DNA from 2 places in the Bacillus paramycoides genome. Region 1 is predicted to be linked to the other one. Evidence: a T-box and tRNA genes for the amino acid it is inferred to sense, from the RefSeq annotation. Region 1 holds a T-box; the other holds one or more tRNA genes.
What was found. A T-box is a leader RNA that pairs with one kind of tRNA and senses whether it is charged. The one in region 1 lies ahead of trpS (tryptophan--tRNA ligase), so its partner is inferred to be a tRNA-Trp.
Positions count from the first base shown of each region.

Region 2: it encodes a tRNA-Trp, which carries the amino acid that the T-box ahead of trpS (tryptophan--tRNA ligase) is inferred to sense. The anticodon was not compared.

Region 1 is NZ_CP152427.1:1,151,672-1,176,824, reverse strand. Features, by position in the region: gene AAG068_RS06060 (hypothetical protein) at 256-459, shown strand; gene AAG068_RS06055 (peptide ABC transporter substrate-binding protein) at 489-2,135, opposite strand; gene AAG068_RS06050 (MATE family efflux transporter) at 2,488-3,933, shown strand; gene AAG068_RS06045 (ABC transporter ATP-binding protein) at 4,045-4,980, opposite strand; gene AAG068_RS06040 (ABC transporter ATP-binding protein) at 4,973-6,016, opposite strand; gene opp3C (oligopeptide ABC transporter permease) at 6,035-7,051, opposite strand; gene opp3b (oligopeptide ABC transporter permease) at 7,048-7,977, opposite strand; gene AAG068_RS06025 (peptide ABC transporter substrate-binding protein) at 8,105-9,736, opposite strand; gene AAG068_RS06020 (DUF3899 domain-containing protein) at 10,056-10,436, shown strand; T-box leader at 10,542-10,758, shown strand; gene trpS (tryptophan--tRNA ligase) at 10,834-11,823, shown strand; gene AAG068_RS06010 (YjbA family protein) at 11,942-12,688, opposite strand; gene AAG068_RS06005 (DUF2268 domain-containing protein) at 12,832-13,620, opposite strand; gene fabF (beta-ketoacyl-ACP synthase II) at 13,727-14,965, opposite strand; gene fabH (beta-ketoacyl-ACP synthase III) at 14,996-15,928, opposite strand; gene AAG068_RS05990 (ComZ family protein) at 16,162-16,338, opposite strand; gene AAG068_RS05985 (NAD-dependent epimerase/dehydratase family protein) at 16,392-17,264, opposite strand; gene AAG068_RS05980 (hydrolase) at 17,294-18,028, opposite strand; gene AAG068_RS05975 (YjzD family protein) at 18,185-18,367, shown strand; gene clpB (ATP-dependent chaperone ClpB) at 18,400-21,000, opposite strand; gene AAG068_RS05965 (YjzC family protein) at 21,212-21,391, opposite strand; gene AAG068_RS05960 (Cof-type HAD-IIB family hydrolase) at 21,884-22,693, shown strand; gene AAG068_RS05955 (hypothetical protein) at 22,799-22,939, shown strand; gene AAG068_RS05950 (DUF3813 domain-containing protein) at 22,940-23,137, shown strand; gene AAG068_RS05945 (YitT family protein) at 23,163-24,020, opposite strand; gene AAG068_RS05940 (DUF3941 domain-containing protein) at 24,121-24,252, shown strand; gene prsA (peptidylprolyl isomerase PrsA) at 24,382-25,153, shown strand, end outside.
Region 2 is NZ_CP152427.1:742,505-748,551, reverse strand. Features, by position in the region: gene AAG068_RS03840 (SH3 domain-containing protein) at 1-1,024, shown strand, start outside; gene AAG068_RS03835 (hypothetical protein) at 1,030-1,368, shown strand; gene AAG068_RS03830 (DUF3965 domain-containing protein) at 1,597-2,748, opposite strand; gene AAG068_RS03825 (CBS domain-containing protein) at 3,043-3,462, opposite strand; tRNA gene AAG068_RS03820 (tRNA-Glu) at 3,594-3,665, opposite strand; tRNA gene AAG068_RS03815 (tRNA-Asn) at 3,667-3,741, opposite strand; tRNA gene AAG068_RS03810 (tRNA-Ile) at 3,752-3,828, opposite strand; tRNA gene AAG068_RS03805 (tRNA-Trp) at 3,839-3,909, opposite strand; tRNA gene AAG068_RS03800 (tRNA-Thr) at 3,916-3,988, opposite strand; tRNA gene AAG068_RS03795 (tRNA-Phe) at 3,998-4,073, opposite strand; tRNA gene AAG068_RS03790 (tRNA-Asp) at 4,082-4,157, opposite strand; tRNA gene AAG068_RS03785 (tRNA-Met) at 4,161-4,237, opposite strand; tRNA gene AAG068_RS03780 (tRNA-Ser) at 4,265-4,357, opposite strand; tRNA gene AAG068_RS03775 (tRNA-Ser) at 4,412-4,504, opposite strand; tRNA gene AAG068_RS03770 (tRNA-Ala) at 4,525-4,597, opposite strand; tRNA gene AAG068_RS03765 (tRNA-Pro) at 4,614-4,687, opposite strand; tRNA gene AAG068_RS03760 (tRNA-Arg) at 4,698-4,771, opposite strand; tRNA gene AAG068_RS03755 (tRNA-Leu) at 4,775-4,863, opposite strand; tRNA gene AAG068_RS03750 (tRNA-Gly) at 4,880-4,954, opposite strand; tRNA gene AAG068_RS03745 (tRNA-Leu) at 4,984-5,064, opposite strand; tRNA gene AAG068_RS03740 (tRNA-Lys) at 5,079-5,154, opposite strand; tRNA gene AAG068_RS03735 (tRNA-Gln) at 5,159-5,233, opposite strand; tRNA gene AAG068_RS03730 (tRNA-Tyr) at 5,245-5,328, opposite strand; tRNA gene AAG068_RS03725 (tRNA-Val) at 5,337-5,412, opposite strand; rRNA gene rrf (5S ribosomal RNA) at 5,418-5,533, opposite strand; rRNA gene AAG068_RS03715 (23S ribosomal RNA) at 5,637-6,047, opposite strand, start outside.

The DNA.
Region 1 (25,153 bases):
TGATTTATAGTTATTCTCTTATAATCTTTTCTATGAAAAAGAGAACGTTTTCTTACCTTTTTTTGATAAATCAATTAAGAAATGTAAGACTATACAAGTGAGAATAAAAAGAACACTTGTTCTTATTTTAACAAACATTCTCATTCGTGTCCATACGATTTCTAAAATAAATTGAATATTTTTCTGACATTTCTTTCTTTTCCATCTTTTATCTCATACAATAAAAATACAGACAGGCAAAGGGGGAATTTGCAAATGATTGCTTTTTTTATTGATTTTGTCACTGTTGCTGCCCTCATCATCGGAATAACAGCATTGATTGGTGTCATTACAAATAGCATTGGTGAAAAACTCTTTGGCGGAAAAGAAAAGATGAAGTTTGTTAATAAAAGTTTGGATGTACAATCTGGCTGGAACCAAGTTGGCGGGAAAGGTATTTATAAGAAACGTACGTATTAAAAAAAAGCAGGCAATCACCTGCTTTTTTCTTATTTCTCTACTGACGCCCATTTAAAGCTTAAATCGCCGCCATATTTATGGTTGTACATATTTTTAATTGAATCTCTTTGCAAGTATGCTCTACCACGTTGATATACTGGAACAATCGCAGCGTCATCAAGTAACATTTTCTCTGCTTCTAGTAAGCTTTTCCAACGAGCATTTACATCGCTTCCATCTTTTTTCGCTTTCATGATGATCTCATCATATTTCGGATTAGAATATTTCATTTTATTTTGTGATCCGTCAGTTACAAACATATCAAGATATGTAATTGGATCTGGGAAGTCCGCACTCCATCCAGAGAATGACATGACAAAATCGCCTGCATCTTCTAATTTTAGTTTTTGCGCGAATGGTTGTTGTTTAATTTTCACTGTTAAACCTGGTAAATTCTTTTCTAACTCACCTTTTAAATATTCCCCTGTTTTCTTCGATAATTCAACATCTTCATTTAATAACTCTAATTCGATTTCATTTTTACCAAGCTCTTTTTTACCAGCTTCCCAATATTTCTTCGCTTCTTTCACGTTTGGTTTTACAATATCTCCATTTACAGCACGGAAGTCCTTTTTATCCGGTCCTTTAATGAAGTTATCAGGAATTAATCCTGTTGCTGGCTTAGAACCGTTATTTAATAATGTATCAACGAACGGTTTACGTTCAAAAGCAAGTGAAATTGCTTTACGAATATTTTTATTTGCTAACGCTGGATCTTTTTGATTTAAACGAAGGAAGAATACAGATGTATCTTCTACTGTTTGGAAATCTGGTTTTCCTTTATATTTATCGATGAACTCCGCTAATAACGTTGCTCGATCGACTGCGTTTGTTTCATATAAATTAATTGGTGTAGACGTATCTTTAACAATATTAAAGTTTACTTCCTCAATCTTCACTTCTTTATTGTCCCAATATGACGCGCTCTTTGTCATTTTAAAGCTACGTTCATGTTGCCAATCACTTAATGTAAATGGTCCGTTATAAAGTGTTGTATTCGCTTCCAAACCAAACTTCGTACCTTGTTCTTTTACAAACTTTTCATTCACAGGATAGAAGATTGGATATACCATTAAATCTACAAGGTATGGAATTGAATTGTCTAATTCCACTTCTAATGTATGATCATCAATCGCTTTTACACCTAATTGATCCGGACTCAGCTCTTTTTTATTAATTTTCTCTGCATTTTTTATATCATACATAATGTACGCTGATTTCGCAGCTGTATCTGGGTTAATTGCTCTTTGCCATGCGTATACGAAATCTTTCGCCGTCACAGGCTCACCATTTGACCATTTTGCGTCTTCACGTAATGTAAATGTATATTTTTTACCGTCTTCTGACTTTTTAAATTCCTTCGCTACACCAGGAACTAGCTTATCATCTTTTCCTAAACTGTATAAGCCTTCCATCGTATTAGTCATTACTCTTGAAGAAACCGCATCAGCTGATAACGCTGGATCCATCGTTGGAATTTCTTGCGTTTCAATTAAATTAATGACTTGCTTTGCACCGCTTTTCCCGCTATCCCCTTTTGCGTTCGCTTGCGGTTCATCTTTTTGGTAGCTACATGCCCCTAACATCATGCTCATCGCTACTGTTGATACTACAAAAACTGGCATCTTTTTTTTCATATTTCCACCCTCCACAAAAATGTTAGCCCTTTCATTTTCAAACAAATAGAAATATATATATGTTCTAATAATTCATATTATACACACAAATATATTTTTTGTATATTTATATTTCTATTTCATTAAAATTTTCTATTAAAAAATAAACCTTTGTAAACGTTTCATATTGCTTATTATCCTTACTGAAGTGTTAAAAACAATTATTTTTAAACTTTTCTAAATTATCAGAGAAAAATAAAATTTATATTTTATAGTACTCCCTGCATAATTATCCTTCTCTTTTTATCATAAAATAGCGCCCCCTTCATAATAAAGATATGTAGGTTAAAATGAGTGCAAAGGATAAGAAAGTGTGTTACGATACACTTTGCTAAAAATAGATATCGGTAAAGAGGGGACGGACATGACAGCAATTCAGGCAAAAAACGGGCCGACAGAGAAATTAAGTTTATTCTTATTAACATGGCCTATTTTTCTAGAAGTTTTTCTATTTATGTTAATGGGGATCGCTGATACTTTCATGTTAAGTGCATTATCAGACGATGCTGTATCTGGGGTTGGTGCAGCGAATCAATACCTCCATATCGCTATTTTGGTACTAGAAGTCATCGGGAACGGCGCAGCTATCGTCGTATCTCAATACCTCGGTTCCAAACGTTTTATGGAAGCATCTAAAATATCAGCTTTAGCCGTCACATTAAATTTAATGGTCGGACTCGTTATAAGCGCTGGTTTTCTTTTATTTTCAAAACATATGATGATGGCAATGAACTTACAAGGCGATGTACTCATGTATGCGCAAAGCTATTTATCCATCGTCGGAGGGGCTATTTTCCTTCAGGCTATTATTAATTCATTAGCCGCAATTATCCGCGTACATGGCTTCACAAAGCAAGCGATGTTTATCTCACTTGGAATGAATATTATTCATATCGCTGGAAACTACGTACTTATTTTCGGGAAATTTGGGTTCCCAGAGCTCGGTGTGCAAGGAGCTGCTATTTCTTCTGCTGTCAGCAGATTAATCGCACTTATCATTTTCTTCTGGTTACTGTACCGCGTTATGGAATACCGTGTGAAATTACTATATTACTTTACCTTATCAAAAGAATACATCGGGAAAATTTTAAAGATCGGGATTCCATCTGCATTTGAGCAGGTTATGTATCAAGCTTGCCAAATTGTCTTCTTATACTATGCAACATATTTAGGAACGGAATCATTAGCGGCTAGACAATACGCTACGAACATTTCTATGTTTACTTATTTATTCGCTATTGCGATTGGCATGGGAACCGCCATTATTATCGGGCGCCTCGTTGGCGGTGGTGAAAAAGATGAAGCGTATGAACGCGTATGGAAAAGTGTAAAGTGGGCAATTGGAGTCACTTTATGTATGGTCGCTCTCGTTATTACATTCCGCACACAATTAATGGGACTATTTACAGATAATCCGCACATTATTGCGTTAGGTGCAAGCGTTCTTTTACTAAGTGTATTACTTGAAACAGGGCGTACGATGAATATCGTCATCATCAATTCACTTCGCGCAGCTGGTGATGCAAAGTACCCCGTTTTAATCGGCGCATTCTCTATGGTGTTAATGAGCTTACCACTCGGTTACTTTTTCGCCTTCCATTTAGATATGGGACTCGTTGGTATTTGGTTAGCGATTGCTATTGATGAATGGACACGTGCGATTATTATGTTCTTCCGCTGGAAAAGTAGAGCCTGGGAGCGTTATGCACTTGTTAAACCTGAAGAACAAGAGGAGATTGTTACTGTTCCAGCACAGTAATACTTATTGAATCAAAATGCATGTATTCACTTACAAACAAATGTTAAAAATAAAACCGTTTATATAGTAGAAAAACAGCCAATCTTCCATAACGGAAGATTGGCTGTTTTATTATTGATAAATCTCTTTATATTTCTTATACTCCGCTTCAGAACATAATACGAAATGTCCTGGGCGAATTTCACGCATTGTTGGTTCTTCACTACCATAATTATGCTGAGATGGATCGTATACAATACGTTTACGATTGCGCTCATAATCTGGATCTGGAAGCGGAATTGCTGATAGTAGTGATTTTGTATATGGATGAATTGGATTCGCATATAACTCATCACTTGTTGTTAGCTCAACGATTTGACCACGGTACATTACGCCGATACGATCACTAATGTATTTTACCATTGATAAATCATGGGCAATGAATAAATATGTTAAACCTTTTTCTTTTTGTAGCTTTTTCAGTAAGTTTACAACTTGCGCCTGGATTGATACGTCAAGTGCTGAGATCGGCTCATCGGCAATGATAAATTCAGGTTCTACAGCAAGTGCGCGAGCGATACCGATACGTTGACGTTGTCCACCTGAGAATTCATGCGGGAAACGGTTTGCGTGTTCTTTATTTAAACCAACTGTGTTTAATAATTCATGAACACGGTCCATACGCTCTTTTTTGTTTTTTGCTAGTCCGTGAATATCGATACCTTCTGCAATAATATCTCCTACTGTCATACGAGGGTTTAATGATGCATATGGATCTTGGAAAATCATTTGCATTTTACGGTTGAATTTCTTCAACTCTGCACGTGATTTTTTACCATGTACATTTTCACCATCGAATAACACTTCACCAGCAGTTGCATCATATAAACGAATGATCGTTCTTCCAGTTGTTGATTTACCACAACCTGATTCTCCTACAAGACCAAATGTTTCTCCGCGGTAAATATCAAATGAAATATCATTAACCGCTTTGACAACACCACCACTCACGTCGAAGTGCTGTTTTACGTTTTTTACTTCAATTAATTTCTCACGTTGTTTAGTCATGTTGTTCACCTGCTTTCATTTGAAGAATGCGTTTTTCAACGACTGCCGGCGGTTTTACTTCTGGAGCCTGCTCGTGAAGTAACCAAGTTGCCGCATAGTGTGTATCACTTACCTTAAATAAAGGTGGATCCATTTCAAAATCAATTTTCAATGCCTGCGGGTTACGTGGTGCAAAAGCATCCCCCTTTGGCGGCTTCAATAAATCTGGAGGCGTTCCAGGGATCGCATATAACTCTTCTTCTGAACCGTCTAAACTTGGCATAGATGCGATTAAGCCCCAAGTATATGGATGTTTTGGATTGTAGAAAATTTCATCTACAGTTCCGATTTCAACAACTTTACCAGCGTACATAACTGCTACGCGGTCCGCAACGTTCGCCACTACACCTAAGTCATGCGTAATGAAAATGATTGCTGCTTCTGTTTTTTGCTGAATGTCCTTCATAAGTTCTAAAATTTGCGCCTGAATTGTAACGTCTAGCGCTGTTGTCGGCTCATCGGCAATCAATAATTTGGGGTTACAAGCTAACGCCATCGCAATAACTACACGCTGTCTCATACCACCTGAGAATTGGTGAGGATATTGTTTTAAGCGAGCTTCTGGATTTGGAATACCCACAAGGTCGATTAATTCTAACGCAACTTTACGTGCATCTGCTTTGCTCATCCCTTGGTGTTTAATAAGGCCTTCCATAATTTGATTTCCAATTGTCATCGTTGGGTTCAATGATGTCATTGGATCTTGGAAAATCATCGCGATATCTTTACCACGAACTTGTTGCATTTCTTTTTCTGTTAATTTCGTTAAGTCACGACCTTCAAATACGATTTCACCATTTTTAATGCGTCCAGGAGGATTCGGAATTAATCCCATTAACGCTTTAGAAGTAACTGATTTCCCCGAACCAGATTCTCCTACAATCGCTAATGTTTCTCCTTTTTTCAAATCAAAAGTAACGCCGCGTACAGCTTGTACTTCACCTGCATGTGTATCAAAGGAGACTTGTAAATCTTTTACCTCTAACAATGTTTTCATCTTTGCCTCTCCCCTCTTTTACTTACGCATTTTTGGATCTAACGCGTCGCGTAATCCGTCTGCCATTAAGTTAAACGCTAAAATTAATATACTGATGACAACCGCAGGGATGAACATCATATGCGGATACGTTTGAATTGATTTATAACCGTCATTTACAAGAGAACCAAGTGATGCGAATGGTGGCTGGATACCTAAACCGATGAAGCTTAAGAACGCCTCACCAAACACCGCTGTTGGAATTGTAAACATTGTCATTACGATAATTGGTCCCATTACGTTCGGGATTAAGTGTTTTACAATTAATTGTGTATTTGTTGCACCTAATGTACGAGATGCTAATACGTATTCTTGGTTTTTTAATTTTAAGATTTGTCCACGAACGATACGCGACATCCCTATCCAACCTGTAATTGCCATTGCGAGTGTAATTGACCATATACCAGATCCCATAATGATTACCATTAAAATAACGATGATTAAGTATGGAATACCGTTAATAATCTCCATAATACGTTGCATAATGTTATCTACTCTACCGCCATAGAATGCTGAAATACCTCCATATGCAACCCCAATTACTAAATCAATCGCTGCTGCTAAAAGAGCGATATATAATGATACACGCGTACCTTCCCATGTTCTTGTCCATAAATCGCGTCCAAGATCATCTGTACCAAACCAGAAATACTCTTTAATATCACGTTTTTCATATTGATCAACACCATATTGATCTGTACCGTCAAATGGTAGCCAATGAACATTTTCAATAACAGGAATTTTCGGTGGTAATTTCGCACGACCTAAGTCTTGCTCTTTATAGGAGTGTTTACTTACCATCGGTCCTAAAATTGCTAGTAATATAATAAGCGTTAATAAAACTAAACCGAACATTGCTCCTTTATGTTGGAACAAACGTCTTCTTACATCTTGCCAAAACGTTAAGCTTGGACGGGCAATGACTTCATTATCCACATTATTTTGATTGGCTTGTTGAAATAAATCTGGAGATAATTTTTGTACATCTTTCATCATTTTTTCCCTCCCGCTAAACGAATTCGAGGATCAATAATTCCGTATAAAATATCAACAATGAAAATAACTAAGATGAAAATCGCACTATAGAAAATTGTAGTTCCCATAATAACTGTATAGTCATTCACTGTAATAGATTTAACGAACTGTTCCCCTAGTCCAGGTACAGCATAAATTTGCTCAATAACTAATGTTCCTGTAATTAAACCTGCAACCATTGGTCCTAAAATTGTTACAACTGGAATTAACGCGTTACGAAGTGCGTGTTTAATAATGATAACGCCTTGGCTAATTCCTTTCGCTTTCGCTGTTAAAATGTAGTCAGCTTGCATAACTTCAATTAACTCTGCACGAGCGAAACGTGCGATTGTTGCGATAACTGCCATCGATAAAGCAATTGTAGGCATTACTGTAAACTCTGGTCCTTTCCAGAATGCTACTGGGAACCATCCAAGTTTTACCCCTACGAAATATTGTAGTAATGCGGCGAATACGAATGATGGTACCGACATCCCGAGTACGGAAATAATTGTCGCCCCATAATCGACCCACGTATTGTTACGAAGTGCCGCAACGATTCCTAAAATTAAACCGATAAATGTACCTAATATAATCGCTTGTAAACCAAGTTGTGCTGATGGTCCAATGCGATCCACAATCATGTCTGTTACTGGACGGTTATCATATTGGAATGATACCCCTAAATCACCTTTTGCTAAGTTACCTAAGTAACGTGCATATTGAACTGGTACTGGATCATTTAAGCCATATTTTTCAAGAATGATTTCTTTTTGTGCCGGTGATAACTTCTCCTGGTTTTTCAGCGGAGAACCCGGAAGTAATTTCATTAAAAAGAAAGTCAGTGTAGTAATTAAAAATAATGTCAAAGCCATGTACACGAAACGTTTTAATACATAACGTCCCATAGTCAAGCACCTCCCCGTTTTTCTCAAAAGCAATAAGATAGTTTTAAATATTCTTACTTTTATTTTTTTAAAATAAGAGTACATGCCCATCATAGGCATATACCCTTATTCATGATGGAAACCATTTTTAGTTTTTGAGTTCAACCCACTTATAGCTAAATTCCCCACCATATTTATGTTCTAATAGGCCAGTAATTGAACTACGTTGTAAATATGCTTTTCCAGGTTGGTATACTGGAGCAATCGCTGCATCTTCAAGCAATTGTTTTTCTGCTTGTAATAATGCATCCCAGCGAGCTTGTACATCAACTTCTGTTTTCGCTTTTTTAATTAAATCATCATACGCTGCATTTGCATAATTTACTTTGTTTTGCGCATTACCTGTCGTATACATTTCAAGGAATGACATTGGATCCATATAATCTGGACTCCATCCCGCATATGACATTGCATAATCTCCACTTGCTTCAAGTTTTAATTTTTGTGCAAATGGCTGCATTTTTGTTGGAACTGTTAAACCTGGTAAGTTCTTTTCGAATTGGCCTTTTAAATACTCTCCGATTTTTTTTGCATCATCAGTATCAAAGTTTAATAGCTCTAACTCTACTTTGTCTACACCAAGTTCTTTTTTACCAGCTTCCCAGTATTTTTGCGCTTCTTTAATATCCTCTTTTATAAGCCTTCCGTTTTCTTCACGGAAGTCTTTTCCATTCGGACTTTTTGCTAAGCCTTTCGGAACAAAACCATATATCCCCTCTGAACCATCGTTTAAGATCACTTTTCCGATATTTTCACGTTCAAAGGACATTGCAATTGCTTTTCGGATATTTTTATTTGCTAAAAATTTATTCTTTTCATTTAAGCGAATAAATTGTGTAGATGGTCTCTTAATCGTTTTAAAGTCAGCATCTGATTTGTATTTATCTACAAACTCTGATGTTAATACGACACGATCAATCGCTTTCGTTTCATATAAATTTATAGCAGTTGAACGATCCTTAACAATATTGAAGTTTATTTCCTCAAGTTTTACTTCTTTATTTTCCCAATACGTTGGATTCTTCGTAAGTTTGAAGCTTTGTTCATGCTTCCATTCATTTAATACGAATGGACCATTATAAAGTGTCGTATTGGATTCTAATCCAAATTTTGCTCCTTGTTCTGTTACAAACTTTTCATTCAAAGGATACAATGTTGGATAGACCGTTAAACTTACAAAATAAGGAACAGGGTTATCTAATTCCACTTCAAGTGTATGATCATCAATTGCCTTTACACCAAGTTCTTCAACTGGTAATTCTTTTTTGTTAACTTTCTCCGCATTTTTAACATCAAATAGTATGTAAGCAAACTTGGCACCCGTGTTTGAATCTACAGCTCTTCGCCAAGAATAAACGAAGTCTTTCGCTGTTACAGGTTCACCATTAGACCATTTCGCATCTTCACGTAACTTAAATACATACTTTTTGCCATCCTCTGATTTCTCATAAGATTTAGCGACACCTGGAACAAGTTTATCGTCTTTCCCCAGACGATATAATCCTTCCATTGTATTATTCATGATGTTAGAAGATGTTGCATCTGTTGATAACGTCGTATCCATAGTTGGAATTTCAGCTGTTTCAGTTAGATTTAGCACTTGCTTGTTTGAGGATTTGTCTTTTGCACCTGCTTTATTATCCTCTTTTTGGTAACTACAAGCTCCTAACATACTGACTGTCAACGTCGATGCAAGTAATAACGGTATCTTTTTCTTCATGTTGTGTTGCCTCCCCTAATTGCACTTCCTGTACCCTCACTTGTAAAAAAGTAGAATTGAAAGAATAATCTCCAAGTTTCTACAATTTTCATTATACATATAATATAACAATTGTGAATATAGTTTTTTGTTTTTTTGTTAAAATTTTTAATAAAATGTTTATATTTTTATTTTTTTGTAAAGGGATACGTTAACATTGCTACCATCATCTTAAAATCAGACCTTTAATTGCGTATAATTTTCAAAAAATTAATTCTAGTACATATTATAGCTTTTATAGTATAATAATTCTAGTAATATTTTGACGGAGGGGAACATTTTGAATAAAGTTTTTTTTCATACTTGTATACTAATTTTCATAGCGATAATCGCTTCTAGTATTGGCGCATTCCTCGTTTCATCGCAATTTTTGTTGAATTTTGTCAACATATCGTTTTATATCGCACTATTTTTTATTCTTATAGGCGGTTTTTTATTCATATTTCAAAATGGATTTTTTAACGTAACAATTTACGCCTTCCAAAGAGTGTTTGGTACGAACAAAAAAATTGACTCTTTAATTGAAGAAGTAGAGGAACCTACCGATAAGAAAGAACGTATTTATAAAACATATTCATTCAAATGGACGTATCCAATTTGCATTACCGGTATCGTTCTTGGGTTATTCTCGACCCTCATTAGCTTTACTATTTTGATGTAGTTTGCAAACACTATCCCATATGATATAATAATCAGCAAAACATTTTGTTATAAAACTTTAGTTCTTTCATATTAAAAGAGCTCAGGTAACAATAAATAAATTTATATGTATGCGATGATAAAGAAGAGTACATATTGAGGCAATTTCAGAGAGCTTGTGGCTGGTGTGAACAAGTAATTGTACAGTATGGAATGGGCTTTTGAGCACCAAACCGAACCGAAAGTAGTAGGCTTTGGCGTTATATCCAAACGTTATTATGGATTAGAGAGATTTCACAGTAGTGAAATAATTAGGGTGGTACCGCGGTCCATTCGTCCCTATAGTTTTTAGGGATGAATGGGCTTTTTTGTTTGCCTTCTCTTCCCCAGCACGTATTCAAATTTAGGAGGAATTACTTATGTCAGTTATCTTTTCTGGTATTCAGCCGAGTGGAACGATTACACTTGGAAACTATTTAGGAGCTATGAAGCAATTTACAGAGCTTCAAAATGAACACGACTGTTATTTCTGTATTGTAAACCAACATGCGATTACAGTACCTCAAGATCCCGTACAACTTCGTAAAAACATCCGCAGCCTCGCTGCACTTTATGTAGCATGCGGCATCGATCCTGAAAAAGCTACTTTATTTGTACAATCAGAAGTACCAGCACACGCTCAACTAGGATGGATTATGCAATCAGTGGCTTACGTTGGAGAATTAGAGCGTATGACACAATATAAAGATAAAGCATCCGGTAGGGATTCAGTACCAGCTGGATTACTAACGTATCCACCATTAATGGCTGCTGATATTTTACTTTACAACACGGAAATTGTACCGGTTGGCGATGACCAAAAACAACATATGGAATTAACACGTGACCTAGCAGAGCGTTTCAACAAGCGCTTCCGTGAAGTGTTCACTGTTCCTGAAATTCGTATTCCAAAAGTAGGAGCTCGCGTTATGTCATTAACAGAACCTACGAAGAAAATGAGTAAATCTGATCCAAATCCAAAATCAATGATCAGCATGCTTGATGAACCAAAAACAATTGAAAAGAAAATTAAGAGTGCTATAACTGATTCTGAAGGTATTGTGAAATTCGATAAAGAAAACAAACCTGGCATCTCTAACTTATTAACAATCTACTCTTCATTCTCTGGCAAAACAGTAGAAGAAATCGAAGCAATGTACGAAGGAAAAGGATACGGCGACTTCAAAGGCGACTTAGCGCAAGTAGTCGTAGAAGCAATTCGTCCAATCCAAGATAAATATAACGAACTAATCAACTCACCAGAACTAGATGAAATTCTAGACAAAGGTGCCGAAAAAGCAAACCGAGTTGCATTCAAACAACTACGCAAAGTAGAAAACGCAATGGGACTAAGCAGAAAACGTAGGTAACATATAAAGCGAAGGGCTAGGAGCCGGAGCTGGATTTCATATAAAGCGAAGCCACCGAACATTCTTGCCGCCCGAGCTAAGTTACAACAAATAAAAAAAACCGCCAATTGGCGGTTTTTTAATTTACCTTTTGCTCGTTTTCCATTTCCCATAACTTTTCAAAAAATGGCTGTCCTTTTACGAGACGCTCGCATAATTGTTCGTGCTTCTCAGACCAACCCGTTTTCGCTTCCTCATAAAGCTTAGCCCAAATATCTTCAAATTCCATATGTTGAACCATTCCGTATGCTGATGGATCCCACTCTGTGAACCAATAACGGATTTCTGCTGTATTTTTCGTTGTATGTAATTGATCTAACGCCATAAATAATAATTGTTTAAGCTGTCTTTCTTTACGAGTTAAGCCATTCATAATGAAAGGTGATGGTGATAAAATATGATGTTCTTTTTCCATTTCTTCTACTTGGAACTCATACTTTTCTGCTTGTACGTTTTCTACCATCTCATATACCATCTGCTCTTGGCGCGGTATAAGTCTGCTCTTTCGAATTGGCACATTGTAACCAATTGTGTCGATCGCAATAATTCCTTTTCCATCTGTAACTACAAAGCAATACTCTTGCTGCAAACGTTCATGATTTTTACGAATATAAGCCTTATGATGTACGTCTTCCAACATTTTTTGCGGAAGCTCTAACAATTCGTTCTCGATGTAATGATATAATGTGGCATCTACTTTTAATAATGGCACTTGATCTAATAGCTCAATCGTATCATCTTTCCGCCATTCGTAAAAATGACAAACGTTATACCCATTCTCTTCACCTTCAAACCAATTTACCCATACATCATGTAGATATAACATTCACTACCCCTCACTTCACTACTGTTTGTATCAATCATTATGTTCAATTTTTCTTAACTTTATTCCACCTAAGGAAATATATTCTAATTATTATTTTTTCTTCTATTAATACTAAAAAAACAGGAAATAGAGATCCTGTTTTTTTATATATGAAATGTATTTGCTTTATTCAATATTTCTTTTGCATCTATAGATAATAAAGAAAGTGTATTTTCTCCTTCCAAAGTTACACAATCTTTGACAATATGAAATCCAAGTGCATAGCCAAGCATCTTCGGATAAGAATGAAATCCATTTAATAAGATGTCGTGCTCCCTTGTTCCTCGTTTTATACTTATTCTTTCATGTACAACGTTTTTCCAATAATAAATAGCTTCTTCTTTTGAAAGGTACGTCGTCCACGGTGCATTGTTTTTTTCTGAATATCTTTCAGTTACTGCTTGTTCAGCCAATCCTTCCATAATCATCGTATCAAGTAATGTATACTCTGTTTCTTTCGTCTCAATTTGATGTAACCTGCATATATGATGATATTCATGCGCTAATAAGACTTTTAATTCTTCCACTGAATTCCGTCCACATACGAATAAGAAAATAACGTGACGCATCGATAATCCAGCTCTGCCGTTATACTCTTCTTGTACAGTTCGATTATAGGAATCTGATAATAAAATAAAGACAGGGACATCCGGACCTTTTAACCAATTTTTTAGTTTCTCATACTCCGTACGTAATTCTTTCCAAACTTCCTTTTTCTCTAACTCTTTAATTTCTTGTTCTCCTCGCATAACCGGACGATACATACCTTTAGAAATTAAAAAGCGATACAATCTTTCTTTTGGCAATGGAATATACTTCGTAAACTTCTCACATAGCTTTTCTGGCCGTCCGTAATATAGATGTAACCACTCAGCAGTTTCAACAATCCCCATCTTTATCCCTCCTTTTTCTTATGTATATGCAAAAGGAGACAAAGGCGTAAAAATAAATAAGGAGTTTTTTCGCAATATAATGCGAAAAAACTCCTTATCTCATCTATTATTTATACGCTTTAAATACTAATACTGCGTTATGGCCACCGAATCCTAGTGAATTACTTAACACTGCGTTTACTTCTTGATGTCTCGCATTATTCGGTACGTAATCTAAGTCACACTCTGGATCTGGTGTTTCATAGTTAATTGTTGGAGGAATTACTCCGTCTGTAATTGATTTAATAGAGAAGATCGCTTCAACAGCACCAGCTGCTCCTAATAAGTGACCTGTCATTGACTTCGTTGAGCTGATCGCTACTTTATACGCGTGCTCACCGAACGTTTCTTTAATTGCCATCGTTTCATACTTTTCATTCGCATCCGTACTTGTACCATGCGCATTAATGTAATCAATATCTTCTGGCTGTAGACCTGCATCTGCTAAAGCTTGACGCATTGCACGCACGCCGCCTTCACCGCCAGGAGCCGGCATTGTAATATGGAATGCATCACCAGTTGCACCGTAACCAGCGATTTCCGCATAAATGTGAGCACCTCGAGCTAATGCGTGCTCTAATTCTTCAAGAATTAAAATACCTGAACCTTCACCCATTACGAAACCGCTACGGTTTTTATCGAATGGACGACAAGCTGTTGCTGGATCTTCATTGAATGTTAATGCTTTCGCTGAGCTAAATCCTGCGAATGCCATACTTGTTAACGGCGCCTCTGCCCCGCCCGTAATCATTGCATCCGCATCACCGCGCTGAATCGCTTTAAATGCATCACCAATTGAGTTTGCACCAGATGCACAAGCCGTTACAGAACAAGTGTTAATTCCTTTTGCCCCTGTTGCGATCGATACTTGACCTGCTGCCATATCTGGAATCATCATCGGTACGAAGAATGGACTCACGCGGCGCGGGCCTTTCTCAGTAAAAATCTTAAATTGTTCTTCGTATGTTTCCATACCGCCAATACCAGAGCCAATCCAAACGCCAATACGAGGTCCGTTTTCTTCTGTAATTTCAAGCTTTGCATCTGCAACTGCCATTTTCGCTGCTGCTACTGCATATTGTGTAAAGCGATCCATACGGCGCGCTTCTTTTTTATCAATATATTTCTCGACTTCAAAGTCGTTAATTTCTGCTGCTACTTTTGCTGGAAATAGTTCCGGATCAATTCTTGTAAGTCGTCCGATTCCAGATACACCCTTTTTAATGTTTTCCCACGCTGTTTCAACATCTGTACCGACCGGTGTAACAGCTCCTAGTCCTGTAATTACGACCCTCTTTTTTTCCATACAAAATACACTCCTTTTTTCTCTCAGTCCTTATTTACCCCAACGAAGAGCGACTGCTCCCCATGTTAATCCACCGCCAAAACCAACAAGTATAATTAAATCCCCATCTTGAATACGTCCATTTTGCAATTCCTCTACCATTGCAATCGGGATTGAAGAAGCTGATGTATTACCAAACTTCTCAATTGTCATACTCATTTTTTCTTGTGGTAAATTTAATCTCTCTCTTGCAGATTCCATAATACGAATATTCGCTTGATGCGGTACTAAGAAATCCACATCTTCTTTCGTAAGACCAGCTTTATCTAAAACGCGAAGACAAGAATCTCCAAGTTGACGAACGGCAAATTTAAAGACTTCTCTGCCATTCATCATAACATACTCGTCTTGATAAAGATGCTTACCGCCACTTCCGTCTGCTCCTAATTCGAAAGATAGAACGCCTTTCCCTTCTGAAACAGCTCCCATTACGATCGCACCAGCTCCGTCTCCAAATAGTACCGCTGTATTTCGATCGTTCCAGTCTACAATTTTAGATAGCTTATCACTACCAACTACTAATACATTTTTATAAGTTCCCGTTTGAATAAATTGCTGCGCTGTAATCATTCCGTACATAAAACCAGCACATGCTGCACTTAAATCCATTGCAGCTGCATGTTTTGCGCCAATTGCTTCTTGAATGACACAAGCTACTGCTGGGAAAGCACGATCTGGCGTTACTGTCGCTACTAAAATAAGATCGATATCCTCTCCACTAATCCCTGCATCTTCAAGCGCTTTTTTAGAAGCCTCTACGGCCATATATGAAGTATCTATTGTATCATCGGCAATGCGTCTTTCCGCAATCCCTGTTCTCGTACGAATCCATTCATCAGATGTATCCATTATTTTCTCTAAATCGTGATTTGTGACTACTTTTTCCGGCACATATCTTCCGATCCCTAAAATGCCCACGTTCACATCGCAGCCCTCCGTTTTATATCAATTATTATGACTTGGTACTAATTTTAAAACATAAATGTATTTTTGTCTAGAATATATTTCAGCTAAAACATAAAGCGAGCGCATTATTCACCTTATTGTTCATGAAAAGAAACAGAAACATACCTTTTCCTGTTTCTTTCCAAATATAAAAAAGCCCGAACCGCTTCTACTTACGGTTCGGGCCTCTCTTCCATCTAAAAAGATGCTTTTTATTCTTGATCTGCTTTCCCAAGCTCATATGCTTCGTTCATAACTTTCATCAATAACTCTAATACTGGTTGTGCTTTTTCCATATCAAGCGCAATTCCATTATCATCTAAAATGGCCTTTGCTTCTGGTAAATGCTTCATTGCGATTTGTAAAAATTGCATGCTTTTCTCATTCATATTACGTTCTTCCTCTCCATTAAAACTTTCACATACATAGTGTAACACGCTCGCTACCCTTCGTATAACTCTTTATATTTTTTCATATGCGCTAATTGTTTATTTAAACCGTATTCTAACGGCGTGTTTCTTTTTATCGAAATCACCTCTACAGCTTTATCTCTTTCTTCTTCATTCTCTTTATTTACTTTATCCTCTGCACGTAAAAGATTCATACCTTTTTTCCATAATGATTTTTTGCCACTAAGTAAATTGTATATACCGAGATGCCCCTCGTTCATTCCATTTTCCCATAAGTATTCACATACATCTTCAACGTACAGTAGATCTCTTCCGTTTTCCTCACTCGCATAATGGCACTCTTTCTCACCCAGTTCTGATAAAATGAGCTGATGATACATCATAAAAGATGGTTGCCATGGCCCATATAATGTAGGAACTCGAAATACACTATATTGTGCCTCTCCTTTTTTCAATCCTTCTTCCACTTTCGAAAATAAACGTTTATTTTCGGATTCATCTACGTTTCCTACTTCAATAGAAGAAATTAGATTTAACTTCACTTTATGTTCTTCACATAGTCTTACAATTCGCTTTAAATACTGTAATATAACTCTTTCATTCCGAAAGCCACTTTGTTGATTTGGTTCATACAAGCAAAAGTAAACTGTATCGAACTTCTCTTCTTCTACTGATTTCCATCCCTCTTCATCTCTTATCGAGTAATACGTAAATAACGCATTTCGCCCAATTAACAATAATTTCTCTTCATTAATCTTTGTCATGTTCTCGAATTCATCAAAATCAAGACCGTACACTTCTACTTCTTCTGCAATCATTTTATTCACAAGGTGATAACCTACAAACGTAAGTGCACCTATAATTAGCACGCGTTCCATACCACCAACCCTTTCTCCTTGAAACAAATAGCTCCTCATTTATGTATATGGGAGCTTCACAATTCTTCTTCATATTTTTTAAAGAAATCAGTCGTTTGCCTGACCATTTTATATTTCACATCTTGCAGATGGAATAAGACAGAAGTATCACATTGATTGAATTGCCTCATTTTCTCATATTTACGTAACAACTGTTTTCTCCCTCTTTTTTCTTGTGTTGATACGAAAACTTTAACAGGTACACAAGACGGAAGAAGCGTAAATGATTTCTTATTTATTTTTGATTCTAATTCTGCTTCTTTGGAATCATACGCCAAACATAATTCCTTTACGAGTCTCTTGTAAAAAAACTTATGCTCTTTCTCAAACTCTACATATTCTGGTAAATCTAAACATGGATTTAACATAATGACAGAGCGTATACATTCAGGGTATTTGTTCATCATTTCAAGTGCTACAAGTGCACCCATACCATCTGCCATAATGTGCATTTTCGCATTCAATGTCTCTTTTCTCAATACAACATCATATAAGCGTTTTGCTAGACGAACAGATTGGTCATTTCCCCAATGTCTTCCGTATAAATTAGAAGAAAAGACCGTATAGCCTTCCTCAATAAGGCCATGTAAAAAATAAGATCTACCTGCATGCTGTGTCCATAAACTTGTACCATTCTCAATAAAGTAGTTGTAATCACCGAGAAGCATTACAGAAAATCCGTTTGGCTTCTCCGGTAAATAAATGACACATGGTTCTTTTTCTAAGTAAAAAAAACGTTCTGTAATACTCATTTTTCCCCCGCCTTATTTTCTAAACGTATAAAAGTACTCTTTTATAATGTATGAACGGAATGCAAATTTGCGTTGAAAAATCTACAAATATTTTTCTATATTCTTTTTTCAATTGTGTTACAATAAGGACAGATTGAACGAATAGAGGTGTAAAATATGCGTTTCATTTGGGCATTAATTTGGTCGTTCTTGCTTGTACATATGATGAGCTACGTAATCGGCTCTATGACTGGCGGTACATACGATTTTAACCAAGCGTCTATTTTCTCAGTTGTTCTTGCGGTATTAGTACTAGCAATTTCAGCTGCAATTCCAAACGAGCCAGTAGAACAACACTAAAAAAGAGTCCGGATTTTATCCGAACTCTTTTTTTATTTCACATGCACGACTAATTCGTTATTTGCTACATCAACTACTACATGACTACTGTCCATAATCGTACCTGCAATTAATTCTCTCGCTAATTTCGTCTCAACTTGACGCTGTACATATCGTTTTAACGGACGAGCTCCGTACATCGGATCAAATCCAGCTTCTACAACAAATTCTTTCGCTGCGTCTGTTAATTCTACTGTAATATGACGGTCAGCTAAACGACCTTGCAATTCTTTTACAATTTTATCAACAATACCTTTAATTTCATTCGTTGTAAGAGGTTTGAATAAAATAATTTCGTCGACACGGTTTAAAAACTCTGGTCGGAAATGTCCTCTTAATTGTCCCATTACAAGTTCTCTTGATTCTTCTTTAATGGAGCCATCTTCTTCTAATCCATCTAATAAATGAGCAGATCCAATATTTGAAGTCATAATAATAACCGTGTTTTTAAAGTCTACTGTACGTCCTTGCGAATCTGTAATGCGACCGTCATCTAACATTTGTAATAAAATGTTGAATACTTCTGGATGCGCTTTTTCAATTTCGTCTAACAAAATAACAGAATACGGTTTACGTCTTACTGCTTCTGTTAATTGACCGCCCTCTTCATATCCAACATATCCAGGAGGCGCACCAATTAAGCGTGACACAGCATGTTTCTCCATATACTCAGACATATCGATACGAATCATTTGCTCTTCACTATCAAATAATGACTGCGCTAACGTTTTTGCAAGTTCTGTTTTACCAACACCAGTCGGTCCTAAGAAAATGAAGGAACCAATCGGACGGTTCGGGTCTTTAATACCAGCGCGTGCACGAAGAACTGCATCTGATACTAAGCTTACCGCTTCCTCTTGTCCGATGACACGCTCTGATAAAATTTGCTCTAAACGTAGCAATTTCTCACGTTCACCTTCAACCAGTTTTGCAACAGGAATACCAGTCCAGCGTGAAACAATATCAGCAATTTCTTCTTCACTTACTTCCTCACGTAATAAACGATTTTCTTGTTTATTATGCGCACCCATTTCTTCTGCTTCTTTTAACTCTTTTTCAATTGCAGGAATTTTTCCGTGGCGAAGTTCCGCTGCTTTATTTAGATCGTAATTCCCTTCTGCTTCTTCTAATTCACGGCGCAGACGCTCTAAATGTTCACGTAAGTCACGAACTTTGTGAATATCTTCTTTTTCTTTCTCCCATTTCGCTCTCATACCACTTGCAACTTCTTTTAAATCCGATAATTCACGTTGCAACGTTTTTAGACGTTCTTGGCTACCAAAGTCCTTTTCTTTTCCAAGAGCCGCTTCTTCAATTTCCAACTGCATAATGCGGCGCGTTACTTCATCTAATTCTGTCGGCATAGAATCGATTTCTGTGCGAATCGTTGCGCATGCTTCGTCGACAAGATCAATTGCTTTATCTGGTAAGAAACGATCCGAAATATATCGATCTGATAAAACAGATGCTGCTACAATCGCGCGGTCGTGAATATTTACACCATGATAAATTTCAAAACGCTCTTTTAAACCACGTAAAATGGAAATTGTATCTTCAACAGTTGGTTCTTCTGCTAATACTTGTTGGAAACGTCTTTCTAGCGCTGGGTCTTTCTCAATATATTTACGATATTCATCTAACGTTGTCGCCCCGATACAATGCAGTTCACCGCGTGCAAGCATCGGTTTTAACATATTCCCTGCGTCCATCGCACCTTCTGTTTTACCAGCTCCGACGATTGTATGAAGTTCATCAATGAATAATAAAATGCGTCCTTCACTCTTTTTAATTTCATTTAATACAGCTTGCAGACGCTCTTCAAATTCACCACGGAATTTCGCTCCAGCTACAAGCGCACTCATATCTAATGCAAAGATTGTTCTATCTTTTAATCCTTCAGGTACATCCTTCTTCACAATACGCTGTGCTAATCCTTCAACGATTGCTGTTTTACCAACACCTGGCTCACCAATTAAAACCGGGTTATTTTTCGTTTTACGTGAAAGAATGCGGATTACGCGGCGAATTTCACTATCGCGGCCGATAACAGGATCAATTTTCCCCGCTCTTACTTCCGCCACTAAATCACGACCATATTTTTCTAACGCTTCATAAGTTGCTTCTGGATTTTGACTAGTCACTCTTTGATTCCCCCGAACTATCATTAAAGACTGTAATAAGTTATCTTTCGTAATATGAAATCTTGTGAATAATTGGCCTATATCGCTTTTTTCTTCAGTAAAAGCAAGCAATACATGTTCAACTGAAATGTAGTCATCTTGTAATTTTTCTGCTTCTTTTCCTGCCCTTACAAGTAATTGTTGCAGGGCACCTGTTATATATAATTTGCCTGCTTCTGCACCGCTTCCCGTTACAGAGGGCTTTTTCTTAATTAAACTTTCGGCGCCTTGTTTTAACGCTTCTATATCGACATTCATTTTTTGAAAAATACGTACTGCTAGCCCATCTTGCTCTTCTAATAATGTAAACAAGAGATGAACAGTATCTACTTCTTGATGATGATGAGATACCGCTAAAGATTGGGCACTCATAATCGCCTCTTGTGTTTTCGTTGTCATTTGATTTAAGTCCATCTTTACAGTCCTCCAAATGTTTGACTTTCTTTGACCTTTTATTTGATTATACGCCAACTTACTTTTTTATACAATAATTTTGCTTATGTATTTTCAAGCTTATTATTGGAAAAAGAAAAAGGGAAAATTCATTATGCTACTTAAAAAAGTACGGTAAATGAAATTATAATGTGTAACGACAAAAAAGCCGCAATAACGATTGCGGCTTCTGTTACGGTTTTCTTTTATATGTCCACTGACGGTTATGATTTGTGTTATCTGGAAACTTTTCACCGGCAGTTAGTTTCACCATTTGCGGGTCTTTCACCATGCTTCCCGTTTCACCAATTTCTACGTAAATGCCATCATTCGGCGCTTTTTGTCCAGAACGAAACCTGCGATTTTGTCCCATTTCCATTCTCCTTCCATGACGTCTTTGCCTCATTAGTATATCCATTTTAAAAGAAAGCTTGTCTGTCATGTTTAGGAAACAAGTACTATATTTCATCCTTGTACATATACATGAATGACACAAGCTTAGGAAGGGATTTCTTTCCTATTTGTAGAAAAAAAAGAAACCAACCTACTATAGGCCAGTTTCAAAGGAGAGTCAAACATATACGAGAAGATTACATGTTCATTATAAGCCTCATCATACGAGTAATGTAACCCTTTTCACAATTTGTCCATAATGAAAGAAACATTGTTTGAACTTTCTAAAAAGATGTTGACTTTTCTTGATTTCCAGCGAGAAATAGTAGACACCGCAGCACTTTGCGACGTAAGATGGATATATAGTGAACTTTCCATCTTTTGTGGTCTCACCCAGTCTAACCTCTTATTTCTGCATATTAAAAACGGAAATACAGATAGATACAAAAAAATTATTATAAGAGGTGAAATTATGAACAAACAACATTTAATCGCATTAGACTTAGACGGCACTTTATTAACAGACAACAAAATAATTTCCACTCGCACAAAACATACAATTGCAAAGGCAAAGGAACAAGGACATATCGTTGTTATTTCAACAGGACGTCCATTCCGCGCTAGTTATGATTACTATAAAGAACTTGGTCTAAATACACCAATCGTAAACTTTAATGGCGCATACGTACATCATCCTCTTGATTCAAAGTGGGGCACACATCACTCTCCTCTTGAGCTAGCAACAGCGCAAGAAATTGTCCGAGCTTGCTTTGATTTTGGCGTAAAAAATATATACGCTGAAGTAATGGACGATGTGTATGTTCGTGAAATTGATGAAGATAAAAAACATATTTTCGAATTCGGTTCTCCAAATATTTTTACAGGAGACTTATTAAATATTTTAAACGATCATCCAACTTGCTTATTAATTGACGCACATGACGAGCATTCTACTGCAATTCGTCAACATTTAACTGATATGCATGCTGAAGTAATCGACCATAGAAAATGGGGTGCACCTTGGCCGATTATTGAAATCGTAAAAAGCGGATTAAATAAAGCTGTCGGATTACAAAAAATTTCTAGTCATTATAACATTCCACAAGAACGAATTATCGCTTTCGGTGACGAGGATAACGACTTTGAAATGATTGAATTTGCTGGTCATGGCATCGCAATGGGAAATGCTATTCCTGAATTAAAATCACTCGCAAACCATACGACGTTAACAAACGAAGAAGATGGTATTGCTCTATATTTAGAAGAGGTTCTTGGATTGTAATCTAAAAATTCCCTGCTTATAGTTTCCCGCCAAACGCTCATACTATCATTAGACGCATAAATCAGCGCGTCGATTGTTTTCAGCTAAATAAAGGGGGTTTTTCGAATGGGTAAAAAGAACAAATCAAAACGTTTTATCCAACAAGGAGCCGATGCTGTTATGAAGCATGATGCAAGATTCCCGTACAGAGGTACATTAGCTGAGGCAGAAAAAGCGAGAAGTAACTCTTCTTTTGGAGGGGTCTAAATGGGGAACTTACTATTCCAACAAGCTAGAGATGCTGTTGCAAATGCCGTATCTTGTTCAAGCGGCGCTGAGCAACAAGATCTCGTATATAGAGCAAAAAACGCGTTGCACTCTGCTTACGCAAACTCTTCAACAGCTGAAAAAGTTCAGCTACGTGAAATGCAAGAGCAGTTGCAAACTATTACGAATTTACATTAAAAAAGAGGACCAGCTTTGGTCCTCTTTAATCTTTTCGAAACAAGCCAAATACCCCAACTGTTTGCAGCACGTTTGTAAATGCACCTGGGTCCACTTGTTTAATAACCCTCTCTAATTCGTACAGCTCGTAACGAGTAATAACAATCATTAACATTTCCTTATTTTCATTCGTATACGCACCTGTTGCTGGTATAGTTGTAATCCCCCTCACTAAGCGTGAGTGAATCGCCTTTCGTACATCCGCCCCATTCTTCGTAACGATTAATGCCGTAATCTTCACATGACGCGTATGAATTGCATCGATGATTCGCGTTGACACATACAAAGTCACCAACGTATATAATGCTTTTTCCCATCCATACACATAGCCGGCAGCGATAATGATCAGTGCATTAAAGAAGAAAAAATACGTACCGACAGGCTTGTCTTTAATCTTTGATAAAATCATGGCGATTATATCTAAACCACCTGTAGAAGCCCCCCACTTCAACGCAATCCCTACCCCGATTGCTGAAATAAGCCCGCCAAAAATCGCATTTAATATGATGTCGTTCGAAACTGCCCTAACCGGGATAATTTCTAAAAACAAAGTCATAAAGATAACACAAAGAAAACTAAAGAAAGTAAAGGCCTTTCCAACCTTTTTCCAGGCTAAAATAACGACCGGAATATTAAACAAGCTAAACAATACCCCTGTTGATATGTGAATAGATAAAAAGTCACCTAATATTTGTGATAACAATTGAGACAATCCAGCAAAACCACTCGCGTACACTTTCGCTGGCGTTAAAAATAAATTCATTCCAATCGCGTTTAACAAACCTGCGATGATTACAACGATTAACTTCTTTATAAGTTCGGCATAATTCAACTTCAAATCCATTTCTAATCCACCCTTATTATTCATGAATGCACTGCTATACATAGTCTTTACGAAAAAGGAAATGATAAACGTACAACGTTTAGAAATGGAGTTGATACATATGCCACATACGAGTGATAACGACAAAAAAGCACGCGATAATAATGCAAAACGCGCGCAAAAAAATGAGCAAGAACAAAAAAATATTCAGCAAGGTAAGCGTGCCTATTCTAAAAAGACCGATCACCTTTGATTCCATCGTACATCAACAATATTGTTGATGTACTTTTTTTACATTTCACAGGAAAAAACATTAAAAATTCACTTCATGTTCACTTCTATATTCTACAATAGCGATAACATATTCGGATGAGGTGTTGGCATGAGAGGGAAACACATTTTCATTATTACTGCACTACTAAGTATATTAATGCTATCTGCTTGTGGACAAAAAAACGGCTCAGATACAGTCGCTACAGCAACAGACTCAACCATTACGAAGAACGACTTCGAAAAACGGTTGAAAGATCGTTACGGAAAAGACATGCTGTACGAAATGATGGCGCAAGACGTTATCACGAAAAAATATAAAGTATCTGACGATGATGTAGATAAAGAAGTACAAAAAGCGAAAAATCAATACGGAGACCAATTTAGAAATGTATTGAAAAACAATGGTTTAAAAGATGAAGCTGATTTCAAAAATCAAATTAAGTTCAAACTTGCTATGAATGAAGCGATTAAGAAAAGTATTACAGAAAAAGACGTGAAAGACCACTATAAACCAGAAATTAAAGCGAGTCATATTTTAGTAAGCGATGAGAACGAAGCGAAAGAAATAAAGAAAAAATTAGATGCTGGTGCTTCATTTGAAGAATTAGCAAAGCAAGAATCACAAGATCTATTATCAAAAGAAAAAGGCGGAGACCTTGGATACTTCAATTCAGGCAAAATGGCGCCTGAATTTGAAACAGCTGCCTATAAACTAAAGGTAGGACAAATTAGCAATCCCGTTACATCACCAAACGGTTATCATATTATTAAATTAACTGATAAAAAAGATTTAAAGCCTTATGATGAAGTGAAAGACTCTATTCGCAAACACTTAGAAGAAGAACGTATCTCTGACCCTATATTCGGCAAAAAACTATTGC
Region 2 (6,047 bases), 420 kb from region 1:
TCAAGTAGCCTTACATACAAAAGATAACGCAAATAGCTCATCAATTGATACAATTCGCTTTAATACGAAAGTGAACATACTTGAAACAACTAATGGTTGGTATAAAGTGTCTGTTAATAATAAAGTAGGTTACGTACAAAAAGATTCTATTCTACTAAAAAACAAACTTCAATCTAATAATCAATATATCGTTAATGCCAATGCATTAAACGTTCGTTCTGAACCTAATTTAGAATCTTCAATTTTAGATGTATTACCAAATGGGAAATTCGTTACCATTGAAGAAGAACAAGGCGAGTGGTATAAAATTTTACATAATGGCAAAACAGGTTATGTACAAAAAGCATTCGTTTCTAATGGTTCACAGGCTTTAGTGAAAGGCCTCACAGTTCAAAATAATACGAAATACACAGTTGCAACACCTAAACTTAATGTACGTAGCAACGCTAGTACAAGTAGTGCACTGCTTGGTTCATTACAAAATGGTACACAATTACAAGTAGTAGAAACTGTAGGAACTTGGTATAAAATTCGTTTTGGTACAGGGTACGGATATGTCGCAAAACATTATGTGGTGCAAAACCAAACGCAATCACAAGCTCAAACGGCTCAACCTACTTCCATTCCAGCAGTTTTCAAATTCCCTACACAAGGAAAAATTAGCTCAACCTTTGATATGCGCTGGGAACAAATGCATTATGGTATAGATATTGCAGCTCCAGGTAACGTCTCTATCCAAGCGGCGGCGGCAGGTAAAGTTGTGAAATCATATTATTCAGCTAGCTATGGCAATGTTGTGTTCATCGCCCATCAAATAAACGGGAAATTATATACAACAGTCTATGCTCACATGAAAGATCGCACTGTACAAGCTGGTGATCAAGTACAAGCTGGACAATTAGTAGGTCATATGGGAAACACAGGTCATTCATACGGGCAACATCTTCATTTTGAATTACACAATGGAGAATGGAATTTTGAAAAAACAAATGCAGTAAACCCACTGCCATATTTAGTTAGGTAAATTGTATGCCACGCAATATCAATATACCTCTCTTAATTGAATACTTAGCCTTTTTAGGTTTAATCTGTTGTTTAATCATTTACAATACAAATACTGTATTTCTGTCTATTATCATTGCTTTTGTTGCTTTAGAAATTATGATGGAATCTTTTCAAGTTCAACTAAAACAAAAAATTGCCCATATTTATAATGCCATCTTTCTATTAAGTGCCCTAATAGCAAATATTATTAGTAATGGTTTTTATTTATCTACCGTATTTCCTGTATTTTTTATGGCTGTTTTATTATTCATAGCTAGATACATTCATGTTCCTAATAACAAAAAACACGAACAAGAAGCTTAGAAAGAGGAGACACTGTGTATCAATCTTTCAAAGATAATCCGCTAAAATATATATTGAATTTATACAAAAAAACAAATACTTTTTTTGGTATACAAGGAAGCTATACGGCACAATTTCTCCTTTATGGAATGTTATTTCTCGTCTTAATTACATTCTCCTTACTTTTCTATATAAATTAAAAAGGATCTCACAATTGAGATCCTTTTTAATTTATATAGAAAATGCTCTTTATCCGCAAGCATATTTTTCATAAATAAAGCTAAGATTATATTTTTTCTCTAAGCTCATTCTTTGTTCATCATCACACCAATAGAACAGAATATCATGAATCGTTGCATAACGCTTATTTTTAAGAAATAGTTTAAAGAATGATGGTAAACAATCATGTAATTGTATAAATATATAATTGCGTAATATTTCTTCTTTATATTCAATGCCCTTACAAATATACAATAATTCTTCACAATAATACGCATGTTGTGGAACTTGAATCATTTCGAAAAATGGCACATATGATAATAGTTTTCCGATGAAATGATCATATCGATCCATTATTCCTATCGTCATGTGCTCCATCATATCTTTCATTACATATAGATAATCATCTACATGAGTAGTCTTGAGTGGGTCTAATCGATCTGAAATTTGAGAAAGTACAGCTCTTTGACAAGCTAACACCGCTTGACTAGGTCCATAGTATGATAGGAAGTCTGTACACTTACGATATTTTCGTAATAAGTCATGTGTATATAAGTCATATACAAAAGTATTACAATACATTGCTAGACTCATCATATCACTATTTAATTGCTCTTTTGATAGAGATTTAGCTCTCTTACACATATAAAAGAATGTAAATTCTAATACTTCTTTATGGGATAATAGATGTTTACAGTCCATTATACATTTCTCATTAAATTTAACTCTATCCCAAATTTCTACATCTTCATCAGTTAATTCACCAATACGATATTTAATAATTAAATAGTTTAAAGCAACCGCTTGTGTCAAAAGATCCCACGTTTCATATTCCAATGAAGTGTGAACAAACTCAGCTAGGCCTTGATTTACCATAAAAGTATTCGCTTCTTCATACCAGCCAATCTCTTGGCATAAACGAAGAATACGTACTAAAGTTGGAATTTCATCTTTATGAAACTGTGGTAAATTTTTTGCTTTATCCATTCCATATACGATAAATGCCGCTAAATTTTCTTCTTTATAAAATTCTTTTTCTTTCCACACTAATATAGTTCTTTCTTTCCCTTCACCTTTTGGATGACAAGGTACAAGTAAAGAAAATAATTCAGCGAAATTATTTGGTTCTATATATGTATCTGTAACCAAATTCCAATTTGGATCGCGCTGTATAACCCTCATATAATTCCCCTTCCCTTTTGTCTACATAGGAAATATTAATCCATTATTAAATCATTAATAATAAATATTGTTATATTCGAAATCCCTCATAATACTTATATCTATCAGTATATCATTTTTTCTCTTATTTAAAATTAGGAATGACAAATTTAAATAAACTGTCGAAATTGCTAACTGTATACTTATTATATAATGGCTCAGATACATCATGCTAACATATTAGCTTAACCCTATATACTAGAATAATGTATCTGATTTTTATACGTAACTTATTCCACTAATTAAAGTCTCACTTCATTCCGTATGCTCTGATATTTCACTTAAAGCAAATCCCGCTTGATCATCTGCCGATTCTTTTATAGCTAAATCTCCTAGTGCTAACATCCCAACGAGTTGACCACTCTCAACTACTGGCAATCGTCTAATTTGATACTGTGCCATTAACTCTGTAGCCTTTTCAATAGGATCATCTGGAGAAACTGAAACAATGTTTGTTGTCATTACATTTGTAATTTTATTAGATCCAGGATGTTTTTCAGCAATTCCTCGAACAACTAAATCTCGATCCGTAACAAGACCAACAACTTGTTCATTTTCAACAACTGGGATCAATCCAATCGATTCTTCTTTCATCTTTACAGCGGCTTCATATACATTGTCTAACGGTGTACACTGTACAATATGAGTGCTCATCAAGTCTCTCACTCGTGTCATTTGTATCTCCTCCTTTTTATACATACCATAGCTTTTCCTAAATCCCTTTATTTATTTCAGGAAAATCAGTTGATAAAGGAGAATGAACGCACAATAAAAAAGAGTCAGCAATATGCTGACTCTTTTTTTTATGACCCGTACGGGATTCGAACCCGTGTTACCGCCGTGAAAGGGCGGTGTCTTAACCACTTGACCAACGGGCCATGGCTCCGCAGGTAGGACTCGAACCTACGACCGATCGGTTAACAGCCGATAGCTCTACCACTGAGCTACTGCGGAATAATATATATGGTGGGCCTAAATGGACTCGAACCATCGACCTCACGCTTATCAGGCGTGCGCTCTAACCAGCTGAGCTATAGGCCCATATACTTTACAGGGGCAGTAGGAATCGAACCCACACTGGAGGTTTTGGAGACCTCAGTTCTACCTTTAAACTATGCCCCTAAAGGATGCCGACTAGAGGACTTGAACCCCCAACCTACTGATTACAAGTCAGTTGCTCTACCAATTGAGCTAAGTCGGCATAAAAAAATGGTGGCTCGGGACGGAATCGAACCGCCGACACGAGGATTTTCAGTCCTCTGCTCTACCGACTGAGCTACCGAGCCAACATAAATGGCGGTCCCGACCGGGGTCGAACCGGCGATCTCCTGCGTGACAGGCAGGCATGTTAACCACTACACCACGGGACCATTTGGTTGCGGGGACAGGATTTGAACCTGCGACCTTCGGGTTATGAGCCCGACGAGCTACCGTGCTGCTCCACCCCGCGATGATAAAATATTTACTTTAGAAAAAATGGAGGAGGTAGAGGGATTCGAACCCCCGCGCGACTCTCGCCGCCTGTCGGTTTTCAAGACCGATCCCTTCAGCCGAACTTGGGTATACCTCCATGAAGGAAAAAGAAATATTATATTATTTATGTCTAAACCATTTAAAAAGAAAATGGAGGAGGTAGAGGGATTCGAACCCCCGCGCGATTCTCACCGCCTGTCGGTTTTCAAGACCGATCCCTTCAGCCGAACTTGGGTATACCTCCGAGACATATAATAAATAAAGTGGAGCCTAGCGGGATCGAACCGCTGACCTCCTGCGTGCAAGGCAGGCGCTCTCCCAGCTGAGCTAAGGCCCCATGTTTTTTGGGAAAATCGGGAAGACAGGATTTGAACCTGCGACCCCCTGGTCCCAAACCAGGTGCTCTACCAAGCTGAGCCACTTCCCGTTAATAAAAGCGCGCCCGAGAGGAGTCGAACCCCTAACCTCTTGATCCGTAGTCAAACGCTCTATCCAATTGAGCTACGGGCGCATATGGTGCCGAGGGCGGGGGTCGAACCCGCACGGTGGTCACCCACCGCAGGATTTTAAGTCCTGTGCGTCTGCCTGTTCCGCCACCCCGGCATGTCATATTGGAAATTGGAGCGGAAGACGGGATTCGAACCCGCGACCCCAACCTTGGCAAGGTTGTATTCTACCACTGAACTACTTCCGCAAGACATGTATGAGTTATTTTATTAAAAGTGCGGGTGAAGGGAGTCGAACCCCCACGCCAAAGGCGCTAGATCCTAAGTCTAGTGCGTCTGCCAATTCCGCCACACCCGCATATTTTGTTAAAATGGTGAGCCATGAAGGACTCGAACCTTCGACCCTCTGATTAAAAGTCAGATGCTCTACCAACTGAGCTAATGGCTCTTAATGGCTGGGCTAGCTGGATTCGAACCAGCGCATGACGGAGTCAAAGTCCGTTGCCTTACCGCTTGGCTATAGCCCATTAATTAAGAATGGTGGAGGGGGGCAGATTCGAACTGCCGAACCCGAAGGAGCGGATTTACAGTCCGCCGCGTTTAGCCACTTCGCTACCCCTCCAACATATATGGTGGAGGATGACGGGATCGAACCGCCGACCCCCTGCTTGTAAGGCAGGTGCTCTCCCAGCTGAGCTAATCCTCCATTTTGCCTGGCAACGTCCTACTCTCACAGGGACAAGGTCCCAACTACCATCGGCGCTAGAGAGCTTAACTTCCGTGTTCGGTATGGGAACGGGTGTGACCTCTCTGCCATCATTACCAGACTGTATTCATTTAAGACAAGAATCATTATAACTTATTTAACTTTGAAAGTCAACAAGTTTTTTTGTATTCTTTCAAAACTAGATAACATTTGCTTCATATTATATGGTTAAGTCCTCGATCTATTAGTATTCGTCAGCTCCACATGTCACCATGCTTCCACCTCGAACCTATCAACCTGATCATCTTTCAGGGATCTTACTAGCTTACGCTATGGGAAATCTCATCTTGAGGGGGGCTTCATGCTTAGATGCTTTCAGCACTTATCCCTTCCGCACATAGCTACCCAGCTATGCCCTTGGCAGAACAACTGGTACACCAGCGGTGCGTCCATCCCGGTCCTCTCGTACTAAGGACAGCTCCTCTCAAATTTCCTACGCCCACGACGGATAGGGACCGAACTGTCTCACGACGTTCTGAACCCAGCTCGCGTACCGCTTTAATGGGCGAACAGCCCAACCCTTGGGACCGACTACAGCCCCAGGATGCGATGAGCCGACATCGAGGTGCCAAACC